2 regions of the Planococcus sp. TJ-201 genome follow, and region 1 is predicted to be linked to the other one. Evidence: riboswitches for the same ligand, from Rfam matches in the RefSeq annotation. Region 1 holds a riboswitch; the other holds the start of a gene.
What was found. Region 1 has a riboswitch for cyclic di-GMP ahead of flgB (flagellar basal body rod protein FlgB). Riboswitches for the same ligand answer to the same signal wherever they lie in the genome.
Positions count from the first base shown of each region.

Region 1 (8,606 bases):
ATAAACTTTCATCCAGCGGCATTCCCGTTCCATCCAGGATTTTCCCCAAAATGGAGGGACCAACTTTGATTTGAAGCGGGCCTCCTGTGGCGACTACCAAGCATCCTGGACCAACTTGCGACAAATCCTGCAGCGGCATCAACATGATTCGATTTTCTCTAAAGCCGACTACTTCTGCTTCAATCGGCGGTTCATTGCGGTTCGGATACAAGAGGCAAAGTTCGCCGATTTTTGCGTTTGGCCCACGTGATTCGATCGTCAATCCAATAACCTGGATCACTTTCCCATGCTTTTGGATGGGTTCAATGTCATTCAGCAACTCCAAATATTCATCTTCCCACAAGTTCATCGTTGGTTTTCTCCTCACAATAAGCGAGCAATTGGCTTTTGATTTCATCCAGTTGATTGTCGACTGTGGCGTCGTAAGATCCGCTCACCGTGTGAATCCGGCAACCGCCAGGCGACAGATTTGCCACTGGAACCAGTTTCAGTTCGGAATCGGCTTTAATATAGGTCTTTAGCTCTTCTAAAAATGGAATAATCATCGGGTAGTCTTCAGCGGAAACTTGCATCGTCACATCTTCCGATTCCTCTACCTGCTTTAATGCATGCTGGATGATGTGCAGCAGCTGCTTCGTGTCTTGGCTAAGTTCATTATGAATAATTTTTTCAGCAACTTTGACACTTAAGGACAACAAGAAAGGTTCGGCCTGCTGGATAATGTTCGTTTTTTCTTCATAAGCCGTTTCCAGCAAGCGGGTCATTTCCATCCGTTTTTCAACGCTGTTCTGTTCCGCTTGTTGAAGGCCTTCCAAAAATCCGGCTTGAAATCCTTGCTGCTGTGCTTCTTGCGCCAATGCTTCAGCATGTTCAAGCGCTTCACGCTGCTTTTCATGCCACCATTCGCTGATTTCCTGCTGCGCAGTTTGCTGATCGGTCACTATCTGATTTTGCAATTGCTCCTGACGAGTTTCCAATTCAGCGATTTCCTGCAGCAATTGCTGGCGCTGCTGCCTTGGATCCAATTCCTGTTCACTGAAAATGGTTCGTTTCATTTCAATCTTTCGGGTTTGGATAATTTTTGTCTCGCTGGATGGCGTTTGTGAAAGACGAATGATGTTAGACAATCACTTCATCCCCTTCACCGCCGCGGGATACGGCGATCTCCCCTTTTTCTTCCAGGCTGCGGATCAATCCGACAATGTTGGTTTGTGCATTTTCGACATCTTTCAGCTTCACTGGCCCCATGACTTCAATTTCTTCACGGATTACATCTGCTCTACGCGACGACATATTGCGGTAGATGCTGTCTTTCACTTCGTCACTTGCTACTTTCAAGGCAAAGGTTAAATCAGCATCGCTTACTTCACGCACAATGCGCTGAATTGAACGGGTGTCCAGATTGACGATATCTTCGAAAACGAACATGCGCTTCTTGATTTCCGCAACCAAATCCGGGCTGTCACCTTCAAGTTCAGACAAAATTGATTTTTCTGTACCCCGATCGACGTTGCTCAAGACACGGACAATCGCTTCGACTCCACCGGTAGCTGTGTAGTCCTGTGTTCCTGTAGCGGTCAATTTCCGTTCCAAAATCTGTTCTACTTGATGAATGACATCCGGTGATGTGCTTTCCATCAAGGCAATTCGTCTGGCCACTTCTGCCTGTTTCTCGTTCGGCAGCTGCGACAGAATCTGCGATGATTGCTTGGCGTCCAAGTAGGACAACACCAACGCAATGGTTTGCGCCTGTTCATGCTGCAAAATATTTAAAATTTGAATGGGATCTGCTTTTCGCGCAAAGCTGAACGGCTTTACTTGAAGCCGGTTGGATAGGCGATTAATGGTGTCCATTGCCTTGTCTTTCCCCAACGCCTGCTCAAGAATATTGCGGGCATAACCCAAACCGCCTTCATTCATATAATCCTTTGCCAAAACCATTTCATAAAATTCATCGATTACTTCTTCTGTCTGGCTGTTCTTTAATTGACGGACATTCGAAATTTCCATCGTCAATTGGTCGATTTCCGGCTCAGTCAGCTGCTTAATAATTTCTACAGAGATATTTGGCCCCAGTCCCACCAATAAAATGGCCACTTTCTGAATGCCTGTTAATTCGTTCATATGTCTAACCATTGGCTACTCTCCTAGTCATCTGCCATCCATGTCCGCAACAATTTAGCAAAGTCATCAGGTCTTCCTTTGGCAAGCTTTTCAATCGTTCTTCGTTTAGGATTTTCTCTGGAACTAAACTCGGATAAATCGGATTCGTCTTCTTCTATTTCGATGTTATTAGACTTGGCCAATGCCTGTTCGAATGCTACAAAGTCATATTCTTCTTCGAGCACTTCTTCTTTCTTCCTTCTGCGAAGCAATAGCAATGCAATGACGATGATCAACACTAAGACAACTGCTGCGGCAATGACAAGAAGCAAGTTGTTTGGTATACCCGCCAGGAAGGTTTCTGCTTGTTGTTCTTCCTCAAGTTCCGGACGTCCTTGGAATTCGGTTGCGAATACAGAAATCCGGTCTTCCAGCTCCACTTCAGTTGCAGCAAATTCATTCATGCTTAATGACGTACTCACTGCATTCTTCAAGAGATTGCTGATGTCCGTTACATTTTCCTGTGTTAAGCTGGCCGGATTTTCCGGAATTGGCGGCTCTACTCCCACATTGATCGTAATGTCGTCAATCACGTAAGGGCTCATTTCAATTTGACGGTTGATCCGGTTGACTTCACTGTTGATTCGTTCTTCCGTTCTCTCCGACTCGCTGTTTCCAGCACCGTCCAAACCTGGATAGTTGGCAACTTCTGTTTCACCAGTGCCAGCCGCATCTTCAACAACCACGCCTTCACTTGAATACGTTTCGACGATGCGTTCCACGCTAATATCCAAACCTTCGTTGTTTTCAATATCAACGGGTTCAACCAATTGCTCTTCCCGTTTTTCTTTTGTGAAATCGATATTCGTCATAACAGAAACGACCACTTTGTCCTGTCCAAGCAATAAGCCGAGCATTTGCTGTAGCTCACGCTGAATGTCTTGTTCGATGCCTTTTTGAATTTCACGATGCTGCTGGTATACCGACAGATTGGTATCGGCCTGTTCAGCATCCTGCGCTTCAAACACTTGGCCGTTCTGGTCCATAATGACAATTTGTTCAGCTGGCAAACTTGGAACCGATTTGCTGATCAAGTGATACAAACCATTTACTTGCTTTTGGTCCAACTGAAATGTGGGATCGCCTTGAACCACAATAGATGCTGTAGATGTCTGTTCTTCGTCCGTAATCCACACGTTTTCTTTCGGCAGCGTAATCATGACATTCGCTTCTGTCACACCATCAATTTGTTCTATTAAATACGCCAATTCGTTTTGCATAGCGTCCCGTTCGACCACATCAAAATGGCGATCGGTCATTCCGAGACCCATGTTTTCGCTGAATATGCCGTAATTGACATTGCCGTTCTCCGGTATGCCTTCTGCAGCCAGGCTGACTTTTAAGTTTGCCAGTTGCTCTTCAGGTACGCTGATTGTTTTGCCATCGGCCGATACTTCCACCGGAATGGCCTGTGCTTCTATCGCCGTCTTAATCTCGCCTGCTTCGGCTGGTTCCAAATTCGAATACAGCACCGAAAACTCAGAGCGGTTATTGAGAAAAACAAAAACAATCAAAATAATTAAGGTAAGAAAAAAGGAACCGATCACAGCCCATTTTGTGACAGGAGAAAAACTGGTCCATGACTCGGTTAACTTGGTTTTATATACGGAAACCTTCTCTTTCATTTACGTATCATACCTGCATTCTCATTACTTCTTGATACGCTTCAACAACCTTATTGCGGACCTGCATTGTCATCTGCAACGACAAACTGGCCTTTTGCGAAGCAATCATGACTTCGTGTACATCCTGTACTTCTCCTGTCACCAATTGGTTGGTCAGTTTGTCTGATTCATTTTGTGCTTTGCTTACTTCTTTTAACGCGTCTTTAAATATTTGTCCAAACCCTTCAACTTTATTTTCAGGCTGAACTTTATCGAACAATTGATTTTGAATAAAAGGTGTTTGAATCTGGCCGATTTTCTCCATGGGGACCTCCTTATAGAACTATATATTTTGTGTTTTGCTTTTCTGCTCTGGCTTAAGCGGCATACTGAAAACTGAAATGATTACTTCCCGATCTCCAAAGCTTTCATATACATGCTTTTTGAAGCATTCAATGCGGTAACATTCGCTTCATAAGAACGGGTTGCGGACATCAGGTCCACCATTTCTTTCAGCGGATCCACATTGGATGTCCGAACATAGCCATCTTCTCCGGCATCCGGATGTTCCGGGTCGTAAGACAAGTTAAACGGTGTATCATCTTCTCGAATTTCCGACACCTCAACACCAGATACTGCCGTGTTGTCTCTATTAATAACCGACTGCAGTTGATTAGCAAAAGGCGAACCACCGCTTTGCGACAATTCCACTGTTTTTCGGCGATAAGGAAGCCATTCTCCATCTACAAGCTCTGCCCGATTTGTATTGGCGTTTGCAATATTGGCGGACACGACGTCCATCCGCATACGGTTGGCGGTTAAACCTGAAGCACTAATATTAAAGCCACTGAATAAACTCATCTTTTTTATCTCCCTCCATTAATAACTGAACTGAGACTGTTGAGCTTGCCGTTGACCCGTTCGGTAACTGCGTTGTACCATAATTGATTTTTTGCCAACTCCGCCATTTCAACATCCATATCGACATTGTTGCCATTGTTGTTGTATTTTGTGGAGCTGTTGATAAGAACTTCAGTTTTGCCTAATGAAGATTCATTGCTGAATGAGAGGTGCCGATCATTGGTTTTGTAGCTGGAGAGGCTTTGATTATTTATTGCGGTATCCATTGCCGCTTGAAAATCGACTTTTTTGCTTTTGTAGTTGGCTGTGTCCACATTGGCAATATTTGCTGAATGCACGCGTTGTCTTAGTGTCGAAGCTGAGAGCGCTTGTTCCATGGACTCAAGCGATTTAGGGAATATACTCATCAAAAAACTCCTTTTTTTTACAGTTAGATAAGTAATAAAAATCCACCTCTAATATAGGTGGATTCGAATCAAATCTACCATTTTGGTGACCCGGCTGCCGTGTACACTGTGTATTTAGGCCCGTGGCTTTGCGTATTTACCTTTCGAGTAAATTTGCCTTTTTCATAATGATTTTCTAGTATTTTTTTATTAAACTCGTTATTTCGTACTATTTTCAAAAATTAATATCAAAGTGATAGTATCACGTTTCTACATTTTTGTATATTTTTCTTTTGTAAAAAATTAAATGATATATTTTCCATATTAATATATTCGCCTCTATTTATTTCTCATATTTAGTGATATACTACGCGATAACTACCATTAAGCTACTAAGAAGGAGAAAAAGCCCATGTTTCGTGGATTATATACCGCTACATCAGGGATGATGGCCAACAATAGGAATCAACAAATATTGACAAATAACCTATCAAACGCCAATACTCCAGGTTTTAAAGGAGATCAAACCGTCTTGCGCGCTTTTCCAGATCAATTAATTACAGCCATCGAGAACGGAAAAAAAGGTACAATAGTACCACAAAATATCGGGACTTTAACCACGGGTGTATATGCCCAAGAGGGTATTCCCTCATTTTTACAGGGACCGTTAAAAGAAACCGGCAATTTAACCGATATGGTGCTGATGGATGAATTACTCCCAACAAATCCAGAAACCCAACAACAAGGTTCGATGGTTTTTGCAGTAGCTACAGAGAACGATGAAGTTCGCTACACAAAAAACGGAACTTTTTCTGTTAACACTGAAGGTTTACTGACAACCAGCGATGGGTTTCCCGTCCTAGGCCAAAACCAGCAACCGATTCAAGTAGGTTCTACTGATTTCACCGTGGCAGACAATGGCCAAATCACTTTAGCAGATGGTACGCAAGGAGATCGCTTGTGGATCGGCTATACGGAAAATCCACAACAATTTGTTAAACAAGGTCAGAATCTTTTGCGCTGGGAAGGCGAACCTGATGCCCTTCCTCAATTTATCGATAATGCTGCTCTTTTGAATGGAACGGAAAGTTTTGTCAAACAAGGGTTTATCGAACAATCGAATGTGGATTTGACGAAGACCATGACAGACATGATGACATCTTACCGCGGCTTTGAATCAAACCAAAAAGTTATTCAAGCTTACGATCGCAGCATGGAAAAAGCAGTGAATGAAATCGGGCGCGTCTAGGAGGAATTGTAACGTTGAACATTCAAATGAACACCGCCAGCAACACCATGGGTGAGCTGCAAAAAAAAATCGATTTGATCGGCAATAACATTGCCAACGTGAACACCAATGGCTACAAACGACAAGAAGCCAGTTTTTCAGATGCACTTGTCTTATCCATGGAAAAACAAGTCGGACCGCAAAATGAAGTGGGACGAATTACGCCTTACGGTTTGCGACTGGGTGCCGGAGCAATTTTGTCCCAAACGGCAACCCGCAATGAACAAGGCTCTATGACCCAAACAGATCGTCCGCTTGATTTTATGATTCAAGGCGAATCGGCTTACTTCCGCGTTGAATCGGAAGGAAATGCATTTTATACAAAAGATGGATCTTTCCAAGTCCAGCCAGTACCGAACTCAAATCAAGTAAGTTTGGTTACAGCGAGCGGAGATGCCGTTTTGGGAGCCGATAATCAGCCGATTGTTTTCGACAATGATTACGACACGCTTCAACTAAATGGCAATGGCACGTTGGAAGTCTCCTTTAGAGATCCCAACAAACAACCGGCTGACATCCAAATGGGCATTGCCCAAATAGATCGGCCGGAATCGCTTGAAAAAATAGGCGGCAACCGTTTCCGCCTGACTGGCACTGAAGCTGAACAACTCGCCAACGGCAATTTGCAGTTTGTCAATTTGGCTCAGCAAAATGATGGAACAATCGCTATTAAGCAAGGTGCCCTTGAATCTTCCAATGTTGAATTGGCAGATGAGATGACCGAATTGATTGCGACGCAACGATTGTTCCAATCACAAGGAAGAGCTATTTCTTATGCAGATGACATGATGGGCTTGGTTAATACGATTAAAGGATAATACAAAAAAGCAGGCGTCCCATTGGGCGCCTGCTTTTTTTGCTGTTGTGTAATTTTTTTATGTAGAAGAAATCGCTTCAGGCGGACGCTTTCCGCGGGCATGGCCTCTGCCGCTTCCCTCGCTTTGCTCAGTCCAGTGGCTCCGGCTCATGCATTCCCGCAGGAGTCGCCGCCTTTCACTCTTTCTTCTAGGCATCGTCAAAATAATAGATAGAGTTTTTTGTTCAACACTCGCCAAGTTGGTTTGCGTAATATTACATTTAGAACTTGCTTCTTATCTCAAAAAGTCCATCAAACTCGGCTGGATTATTTTTGATGATGCAGCGAGGCTTGCCTGGTAGACGCTTTCTTCGCTGTTCAGTTTGATGATGGCTTCTGCGTAATCGATGTCTTCGACTTTTGACAACATCGACTTGAGTTGAAGGTTAGTATCAAGCAAGCGATTTTCAACTGCTTCCACACGATTTTGGCGTGCGCCGTTTTGAGCTCCGACTGTCAACAACCGTTCCACTCCCGCATCGATGTCTTCCAAATCGATCGAAGTTCCAGCGTTCAAGTTGACAGAGATAGTTTCCAGCGTTTTAAACAAGTTTTTCTCATCTGTTGCTGCACCAAACAAGTCATCCGGCAAAACACTTGATTGAATGCTGATGCCTTCTCCAATGTTGAACGTTCTTGCAGTTACATTGGTGCTGTCAAACTCATAATTCCCTTTTACTGGAAAAGGCGTTTCACCAGTATTTTGGCCGTTGAATAAGGACTTGCCGTTGACTTTGGCATTCGCCAGTTGGCGCATCTGCTCGGTCAATTCTTCAACCTCGGCCGCAATCGACGTACGGTCATGTTCAGACAAGCTGCCGTTATTTGCTTGGACCGCCAATTCGCGAACGCGTTGTGTAACGTCTACCATGGAAGTAATGTGCTGGTCAGTTTCATCCATCCACAGGTTGGCTTCGTTGGTGTTTCGCTCGAATTGGGCATTGGCGGCAAGTGCACTTTTCAAGTTCATCGCTTTGCTGACACCGTTTGGGTCATCCGATGGCCGGTGAAGCAATTTCCCAGTCGACACCTGGTTGTTGATTTTTTCAAAGCGGCTTAAATTTTGGTTCATGTTGTGAATGGCATTTTGATTAATCGTTTGCTGTGTGACTCTCATTTTGCTTCCCCCTTTACTTACCGGGCGGCCATGCGGTTGATGATGGTATCGAGCATTTGATCTGTCATCGATACTAACCGTGCTGCCGCATTATATGAATGTTGGTATTTGATCAAGTTGGCCATTTCCTCATCTAGGGAAACACCGGTCACTGACTGTCTGCGATTTTCAGTTGCTTGAAGAGCTGCACCATGATTGGCAACGGAGTTGGTCGCTGCTTGGCTTTGTGCGCCAAGCTGGCTGACCAGTTTACGGAAATCACTTTGTGCAGTGTCGCCTGTTGCCGATGGCTGTGTTAATGGACTCGCATCGTAATTGACTTTCAGCTCAG
Region 1 covers NZ_JBZDOG010000005.1:343,188-351,793, forward strand. Annotated here, with positions in the region: gene fliI (flagellar protein export ATPase FliI) at 1-349, opposite strand, end outside; gene AC4EG4_RS14435 (FliH/SctL family protein) at 330-1,127, opposite strand; gene fliG (flagellar motor switch protein FliG) at 1,120-2,136, opposite strand; gene fliF (flagellar basal-body MS-ring/collar protein FliF) at 2,148-3,788, opposite strand; gene fliE (flagellar hook-basal body complex protein FliE) at 3,796-4,092, opposite strand; gene flgC (flagellar basal body rod protein FlgC) at 4,173-4,628, opposite strand; gene flgB (flagellar basal body rod protein FlgB) at 4,634-5,035, opposite strand; cyclic di-GMP riboswitch class I at 5,117-5,203, opposite strand; gene AC4EG4_RS14465 (flagellar hook-basal body protein) at 5,427-6,263, shown strand; gene AC4EG4_RS14470 (flagellar hook-basal body protein) at 6,278-7,120, shown strand; gene flgL (flagellar hook-associated protein FlgL) at 7,394-8,275, opposite strand; gene flgK (flagellar hook-associated protein FlgK) at 8,293-8,606, opposite strand, start outside.

Region 2 (8,606 bases), on a different contig from region 1:
CATTAAATCTTTTTTCAAGTTCTTTTACATTATTATTACTACTCAACGCTGTTGTAAAAGCAATAATACCAAAAGTGAATCCTGACATTCCAAAAATGAATCCCATAATTCCGAAAACCTCCACACAATCCCTCCTTATTTTAATGGTACGACCCTATTTCCTCATTTAATGTCATTCTTCTACTTCGTTAGATACTTACAGGCTTCCTTCTTTTTGTTCGTCATCGGAGAAAACACCTTTTCGTTCCATGTCTCCCCATACTGATTTTTTCTTAAATGCATAGAAAAGTCCCTTAACGCGCCAGAAATTCATCAGGATTCGGTACCAAAATGTTTCGGTCAACGCATAGGCGTAGAGCACAAGGATGCTTCTGACGGTCGGGTATTTGTGGTATGTCCATTCTTCCAGCAATACGGCAAGTGCGGACAACAGCGAGCCGTACAACACCATCACCAGCAGCATAATTATGGCGATATCCGTTTCAATAAAGGAAAAGGCGAAACCGCCAATAATGATGAAATAGCCCGCCACTTCAAAAATGGCGCTCAACAGTTCAATAAAGACGTAATAAGGCATCGAAAACAATCCAATTCCTCTATATTTTGGGTTGAACAGCATTCCTCGGTGCGTCCACAATGTTTCCGCTAATCCTCTTTGCCAGCGTATGCGCTGCGCACGCAAGGAAGCAACCGTGCTCGGAGCTTCGGTCCAGCAAACCGGATCCTGAATGTATTCAATGCGCTGTTTTGATTTTTCGTCTTTGATGGATCGGTGCAAGCGGACAATCAGTTCCATGTCTTCCCCAACGGTATCGGTTTTATAGCCGCCAACTTTGATGACGCGGCTTTTCTCGAACACACCAAACGCCCCGGAAATGATTAGCAAGATATTGACCCGGCTGAAGCCGAGACGGCCGATTAGAAATGCTCGAAAGTATTCAATAATCTGCATAACTTCCAGCGGTTTTTTCGGCAAGGCTACCTGCTCGATAACGCCACGATTGATTTTGCAGCCATTTGCGATTCTTACTGTCCCACCCGTTGCTGTCACCATTCCGCTGGAATCTACAATGGGTTTCATAGTTTTAAGCAAAGCATCCTGTTCGAGAATTGAATCGCCATCAATCGCCGCAAAATATGGATACCGTGAGAAATTGACACCAGCATTCAAGGCATCTGCTTTACCGCCATTTTCTTTTTCAATCAAGAACAGATTAGGGTGGAGACTTGAGCGATAAGCCCGCTTAATTTCTCCGGTTTTGAAATGAGTTCGGATCGCCAAGTCAATTGGTTCCATGTTAAATTGAGCCAATACTTTTTCACTGGTCTTATCCGTAGATCCATCATTGACTACAATGATTTCGTATTGAGGATAATTTAAGTTCAATAAGGAACGCACCGTACTGACCACTCCCGCCTCTTCGTTGTAGGCAGGAACCAGGATAGAAATTGGATACGTGTCTTTATTAATGGACATTTCCTCAATTTGTTCTTGGCGGTTCAACTTTTTCTCTTTGCTTATTTTGGGGCTGGCGACTAGAAACAGGACCAAGTAAATCGCACCGGCTGCTAGCATGTAGCCAATTATTGCCCAGGAAATAATTTCGATGAATAATGTAATTCCAGTTCCGCTCATACGAGGTTCCCGCCTTCCCTTGTCAGCATGTGCTTGGCGATATCCCTGGCATACGCATCTGCATGATCAGTCGTTACCTGCTCGAGGACTGTATTTCCGCCTTTGAAGACCTTAAGATTTTCAGCCCCTGCAAAACGGACCCACCAAATATTGTCTGACAGCAAATAGATTAAATTGGGTTTATACTGCTCAAAATGGCATGCGCCTGTCAGCTTGGCGGCATACATTCGCTCTTGCCAATGTTCTGAATCAAAGAATTCGGAGAGAATAGACGGGTCGGTCATTTTTTTATAATTGCATAAACTGCTCATGGCCCTCAAGCGGACTTCCTTGCGTTCATCCCGTATTTTCTTTTCGACAAAAGGAAAACTCACGTCAAGCCCGTGTTCTCCGCTGAAGCTGATAAAGGCATAAAGCATATTCTCCGAAATGTCCTCTTTTAATTGCATTCGCTCCAGCGTCATTTTCAATAGGTTTTCATCCAAACGGTACAACAGTTCTTTAATCATTCCGAACGACAAATTTCTGCTCTCAATGGCCGCATCCATCAAACGCACTTCCTGCAGTGTCGCGCAGGCACGTAAACATTGGCGAAACTCTTCATCCCGCTTTGTAATTTTTGAGAAATGCTGATAGACATCTTCTTTTAAAGAAAAGAGCTTGAAGTCCTCAATAAAATACAGCGCATTGACACGCTCCGCCCATTGCCCTTTTTTTAATGTACGGCGGTAATGTGCTACCAAGTATTTATCGGCCAGCAGTTGAACTCTTGCTTGTTGCTCTTCTCTTAAATCTTCAGCTAAAAATTCGTCAAGCATGATTTCCATCAACTTAAACTGATTCTTCTTTGTTGCAGGCAAAATGGGCTCGATGAGCTCTGTTCCTTCAATATACTGCTGAAACTGTGGCTTCAAGGTTTCCATCATTCCTCTTATTTCCTTTTCTTCGGCTAGATTGTTCATTTTCCAACCAATTAACAAAGCCAATATCAGCAGTTGAATCGCCAATAAACTAAAGATAATCCAGATAAACATTTCGATCATCAAACAACTCTCCTTTTTCAGAGCTTCCTCATCGTTTTGTACACATACAAATATTTCAAAAAAATTATAAGATCTGATAATTTATGGATATTATAACATATCCACTCTCTGTTTATTGACAGAAAAACAGCAAGGTTTGACCAAGTTGGCCTACCTTGCTGTTTCACATATTTTCTATAGAACTTCCTTAAGGAGCCATCGTCTTCCAACTGTCAACATGATGAATCGCAATGCCGCCAAATCCTTTTGCTCCTGTATAATAATTGGATACAGCAGCTAACTCGCCATTCATGAAGGCCTCTCCTTCTTCATAGAAAGAAATGGCGTCTCCTTCATCAGTCTGGCCGGTTTCAACTCCTACCACCACCGGTTTTCCATGCTTTTCACCGTATGCAATTTCGTTTTTTACCAGCTCTGTAATCATTGTTGCTGAATCCCGGTAAGCCATCAAGGTGACACTGTGCGTATTGGCAATTACCCATTCAGCGAGTACTCCTTTGCCATAGGTATTTTTGTAGGAAATCTCATCAAACCAGAAAGGCAGGTCGGCTTCCAGCGGCAGGTTTAATGCCGCCGTACTGGACTTAGCTTTTGTCAGCAAGGCCTGATAAGATTTAACGGTTGCTGCCCGGTTGGTATTCCAACCACTGTATAGATAAGGTTCAACATCCAAGTGGACTCCGGCAAATCTTTGAGCCGGCGCAGCCTCTTTCTGATATGTTGATAGCCAGGACATCAACCGATCCTGTTTAGTGAATCCTTTTGGCGCTACCCAGTCAGCCGCTCCATCCAGCGCATAAACGCTCATGCCGCCGGCTCTTGCTTTTACGATAAAACTTTCATAAACACCCGATGGAATATCAGCATCAATTTGCACGTAAACCTTGTTGACCCCTTTGCTTTCCAAAAAATCGAGCGTTCCCGCTTCGTCACTATAGATCATCCAAGGGTTCCATAGCCAAGTTGCTTTGGTGTTTACACCAGCAGCCTGGGCATCAAAACCATTTTGTGTCAGCATAAACAACAACCACACACCTGCTATCATTATTTTTCTCATTTTCCTTATCCTCCCGTTCTGTTAGCCGTGGCTCACAGAACGAGACCCAGGCAACCTGACAACCTTGCGCTTTTCAGGCGGTTAGGCTCATGGCTTTGCGTCCTTCCCTTTCGGTGAAGTTTGCCTTTTTCAGATTTTTTATATTATATGTTAAATAATTCAATTTTACCATCTTTTTTTTAATCCTTTTCAAATAGTAGATTTAACGCAATAATCAACAATAGGATTCCTGTATTTCCTGTACAGAAGGAGTGAACCAAATGTCCATAGCATTACGTGAAGACGAAATTACACTGGCGTTGATCAAGTCCTTAAAAGAAGGCAAAGTAAATGAATTTCAGGACATCCTGGATGAACTCCAGCCATATGACATGGCCATACAGTACCGGCACCTGCCGGACAAGCACCGCAATAAATTCCTGCTGTTTCTGACGATCCGCCAATTGACCGACCTGATGCAGGAACTTCCCAAAAATGAGCAGATCGATATTCTTCAAAAATTAGGGCTGGAAAAATCTTCACAGGTCCTTGATCGCATGGACAATGACGACCTGGCTTTGTTGTTGGCAGATTTGGAGCCCGAGCGAATCGAAGAGCTGCTGTCGCAGATCAACCAGGACGATTCCCGTTTTGTCCAGAACACCATGACGTATCCTCCTGAAACAGCCGGCCGCTTGATGAATAACCGGTATGTGTGGATTCCGCGCCATTACACCATCCGGGAAGCCGTCGATAAGATTAAGCATTTTGCCGAATTGGCCGAATACCTCAACTACCTTTACGTGGTGGATGAGGATAAAAAATTGGTGGGCGTTGTTTCCTATAAGGATTTGATTCTTGGAAATCTCGATGACAAAATCGAGGAAGTTATGTACAATCGCGTTGTAAAAGCCGACGTGTTGACCGATCAAGAAGATGCAGCCCAATTGATCAGCCGCTATGACTTTGTTACGCTGCCGATTGTCGAAAAAGACAATACCCTGGTCGGTGTCATAACGGTCGATGACGTAATTGACGTAGTGATGCAGGAAGCAAACGAAGACATTGAAAAACTGTCCGCTTCGGGTAAATCAATCGATTTTAACACGCCTGCTTTAACAGCAGCTTATCGCCGCTTGCCTTGGCTGATTCTTTTGCTGTTCATCGGGCTGTTTTCGGGCGGGATCATCAGCCGTTTTGAAAACACCTTGCAGACAGTGGTCGCTTTGACCTTCTTTATGCCAATGATTGCCGGCATGACCGGAAACACAGGCACCCAATCATTGTCTGTCGTGGTCCGGGGACTGGCTTCACAGAAATTGGACGCCAAACAAACCATCAACCTCATCATTAGGGAGTTATGGGTCGGCATCATTATCGGCGCCATCTGTTCTGTTCTCATCTTACTGATTGCATACATATGGCAAGGAAATTTTGTGCTGGGCATTGTAGTTGGTGGTTCGTTGTTGATGACGTTGATTATCGGAACTTTAGCAGGCACCATTATCCCACTCATTCTTTACCGGTTAAATATTGATCCGGCTGTCGCATCCGGTCCGTTAATTACCACCATCAATGATATTTTATCGCTGTTAATATACTTTGGCATGGCCACTCTGTTTATTTCTCAGTTGATGTAATTCATGTTTTAAGCAATTATCTTTATTCCCAGTAAGTTACTCGGTATAATAGGTGGAAATCCTAGGAGGCGAGTTCATGACAATCCCAAAACCCCTTGTCCAAACCAATCAAGCGTTTATCGTCGTTACCGTATTAGCGGCGCTCTTGCTCCACCCAGCGATCTTGTTATTGCCGTTTGCTGTTGGAGCCTATACATTGATGACAAAGAAAAACCCTGTAATCCTATTCAGCCGCCGCTTTTTGAAAAAACCCATGGCAGAATATCAGCAGGAAGATAGGGAGCAACAATTGTTCAACCAATGGATTGCGACCATTTGTTTAGGCTTGTCACTCGTGTTCTTTGCACTCGGCATGCCGGTTCTTGCTTATGCTTTCAGTATCATGGTCATTATCGCAGCAGGAGTTGCGCTTATGGGTTATTGCATTGGCTGCACCATCCGCTATCGCTACATGATGTGGAAACACAACCGAACAAAAGCACAGGCATGAAAAAAGACCGGAAGCGACTGCTTCCGGTCTTTTTTTATGGAAAAATCGTTATTTTATTTGGCCGTTGCCGCGTACAATATACTTGGTTGACGTCAAGGCAGGCAAGCCCATGGGTCCGCGGGCGTGGAGCTTTTGTGTGCTGATGCCGATTTCGGCGCCAAAGCCGAATTCGAATCCGTCTGTAAACCGAGTAGAGGCGTTATGATAAACTGCTGCTGCATCGATTTCCATAAAGAACTGATCGACGTTTTCAGAAGTGGATGAAATGATGGCTTCCGAATGCTTGGTTCCGTATGTGTTGATATGGTGAATGGCTTCATCCACACCTTCCACGGTTTTCAACGCCACTTCCAACCCCAAATATTCAGTTCCCCAATCTTCTTCCACTGCAGGTATTACATTAGGGGAGAGTTTCTGAACTTCTTTGTCGCCATGAATTTTCACTTGCTGCTCCTGTAAAGCTGCCAGCAACTGGGGTAGATGCTTTTCAGCCCAAGCTTTGTGGACCAAAATACTCTCACAGGAATTACAGACGGAAGGACGCTGCGTTTTGGCATTCAGCGAAATGGCAATTGCCATTTTCATATCTGCTGTTTCGTCGATGTAAATATGGCAGTTTCCTGCTCCCGTTTCCAATACCGGCACGGTAGAGTTTTGGACAACTGTCTGAATAAGTTTCGCTCCGCCGCGAGGAATCAGCACATCCAAGTATTGATTCAGCTTGAACATATGCGAGGCTGCTTCTCTGCTGGTATCTTCCAGTAATTGCACCGATTCAACCGGTAATTCGGTTTTTGCAAGCGCATCGCGAATAACAGCCACAATAGCTTTATTGGAATGGATTGCCGTTGAGCTGCCGCGCAGAACTACGGCATTGCCGGTTTTTAAGCATAGGCTGGATGCATCAACCGTGACATTAGGGCGTGCTTCATAAATCATGCCGACAACTCCTAAAGGAACACGGATTTTGGACATTGTCAGCCCATTTGGACGCTCCCATTTCTCCAACACTTCACCGACCGGATCGGCCAGCTTTGTCAATTGAATCAAGGCGTCCGCCATATCTTTTAAACGGGATTGGTCCAGTTGAAGGCGGTCCACTAAAGATTCACTCATGCCGTTTTGGCGTCCCGCTTCAACATCCTTGCTGTTTTCTTCTAAAATATAAGCTTGTTCTTCCAGTAAATGTGTAGAAATAGCACGCAAAGCATTATTTTTTTGCTTGGTTGTCGACTTAGCCAATACCGCCGAAGCCTGTTTCGCTTGGATCGCCTTTTGAAGAAGTTCACTTTTTTCGGTTTGCTGTTCTTGAAGAAGTTCCGTCATTCCTGATACCCCTTTCGATTTCCATTGTTCAAACACCCATTTTCGCTTTCACGCCGATATAGGTTCCATCGCCTTTGCCTTGAAAAATATCCACCAGTTTTTCGCTGCCTGTACCAGAACCGATAAATACTTGGACTCCCAGGGACAAAGCTGTCCGTGCTGCTTCAACTTTTGACTTCATGCCGCCTGTTCCTACAGTCGAGCCGTCTGAAGATGTAGCATCCACTAGTTCATCGGGGATCTCTTGAAGATGAAGGTATTTCTGCGCCTGTGGATTGGTTCTTGGGTTATCTTGATAGATGCCATTGATGTCTGTGAGGATGATTAGAAAATCGGCGAGGACAAGGCCACTGACCAGTGCCGACAGCATATCATTATCGCCAAACGTCAGCTCTTCTACTGACACCGAATCGTTTTCATTGATAATTGGGAGGACGTTTCGTTCCAATAGCTTGGAGATGGTCGCATTGGCATTTTTGTAAAGATCTTTTGTCAGCAGCAATTGTGCAGCAATGATGCTGTGTTTTTTGCATTCGTCTGCGTATGCTTGCAGCAATAAACTCTGGCCTACGGCGGCGGCTGACTGCTTATCAACCACTGTATCCGGACGCGATAAATAACCCATTCCTGTACACCCTGCCGCAACTGCTCCAGATGAAATCAAGATCACTTCGTGGCCATGTTCTTTTAAGCGAGCCAGTGCATCCACATGCTCACGCAGTTTTTCAATCGACAACTTGCCTTGCTCATCCGTCAACGAGCTGCTGCCTATTTTCACAACAATTCTTTTCTTCTCCACATGCAGTCACCACCCGATTTTGATAAATAAAAAACTTCTTCCATTTTATCCAAAAACGGAAGAACCTTGCCTCCATGAAATTATTTCCCTAGTTTTAACCGAATCCGTTTAATAGAGTTATTATGCACTGTTTTGTATTTTAAGTCAATTTAATAAAGTGTTTTTTCCTCTATAAAAGTATTTTATTCTATTCTATATACGATATAAGTGAATAATTATACGGAGTAGTGAAACTTTTAAATGTCTCTTTCTGTTTACTGAGCGTTTTCGAGGGAAGCCTGGAGAATAACGATTGAAATGATTTGATACTAGAAGAAAGTTTGAGTTTGGCGTTAAGCAACAAGAACTTTAGGTAAAAAATCTCTACAGATTCAGCCCAATAAAAAAGCATGGATTCGAAAATCCATGCTTTCATTCTGTGCTTATTTAGAACCCGCGCTCCAGGTCATTCCCCAGTTAAACGCTTTGTCCATTTCCCGGTGCCCGGAAAAATACTCGACTACTTTTTTAACACTCAAGGTTTGATTTTTTTCATTTTCAATTAAGGCAATGGCACACATCCGCTTGCCTTTGCGGTGATCATCCAGCCGAACCTCAACATCCGGTCCATTTTTTTGCTGCAGCGTCACAACTCCG
Region 2 covers NZ_JBZDOG010000003.1:97,574-106,179, reverse strand. Annotated here, with positions in the region: gene AC4EG4_RS08860 (hypothetical protein) at 1-124, opposite strand, end outside; gene AC4EG4_RS08855 (glycosyltransferase family 2 protein) at 197-1,636, opposite strand; gene AC4EG4_RS08850 (HEAT repeat domain-containing protein) at 1,633-2,679, opposite strand; gene AC4EG4_RS08845 (amidase) at 2,867-3,736, opposite strand; cyclic di-GMP riboswitch class I at 3,783-3,871, opposite strand; gene mgtE (magnesium transporter) at 3,997-5,355, shown strand; gene AC4EG4_RS08835 (DUF4395 domain-containing protein) at 5,432-5,845, shown strand; gene AC4EG4_RS08830 (glutamate-5-semialdehyde dehydrogenase) at 5,894-7,171, opposite strand; gene proB (glutamate 5-kinase) at 7,200-7,970, opposite strand; gene AC4EG4_RS08820 (TerD family protein) at 8,393-8,606, opposite strand, start outside.
Region 2: it holds a riboswitch for cyclic di-GMP, as region 1 does, so the genes downstream of both, AC4EG4_RS08845 (amidase) here and flgB (flagellar basal body rod protein FlgB) in region 1, are expected to answer to the same signal.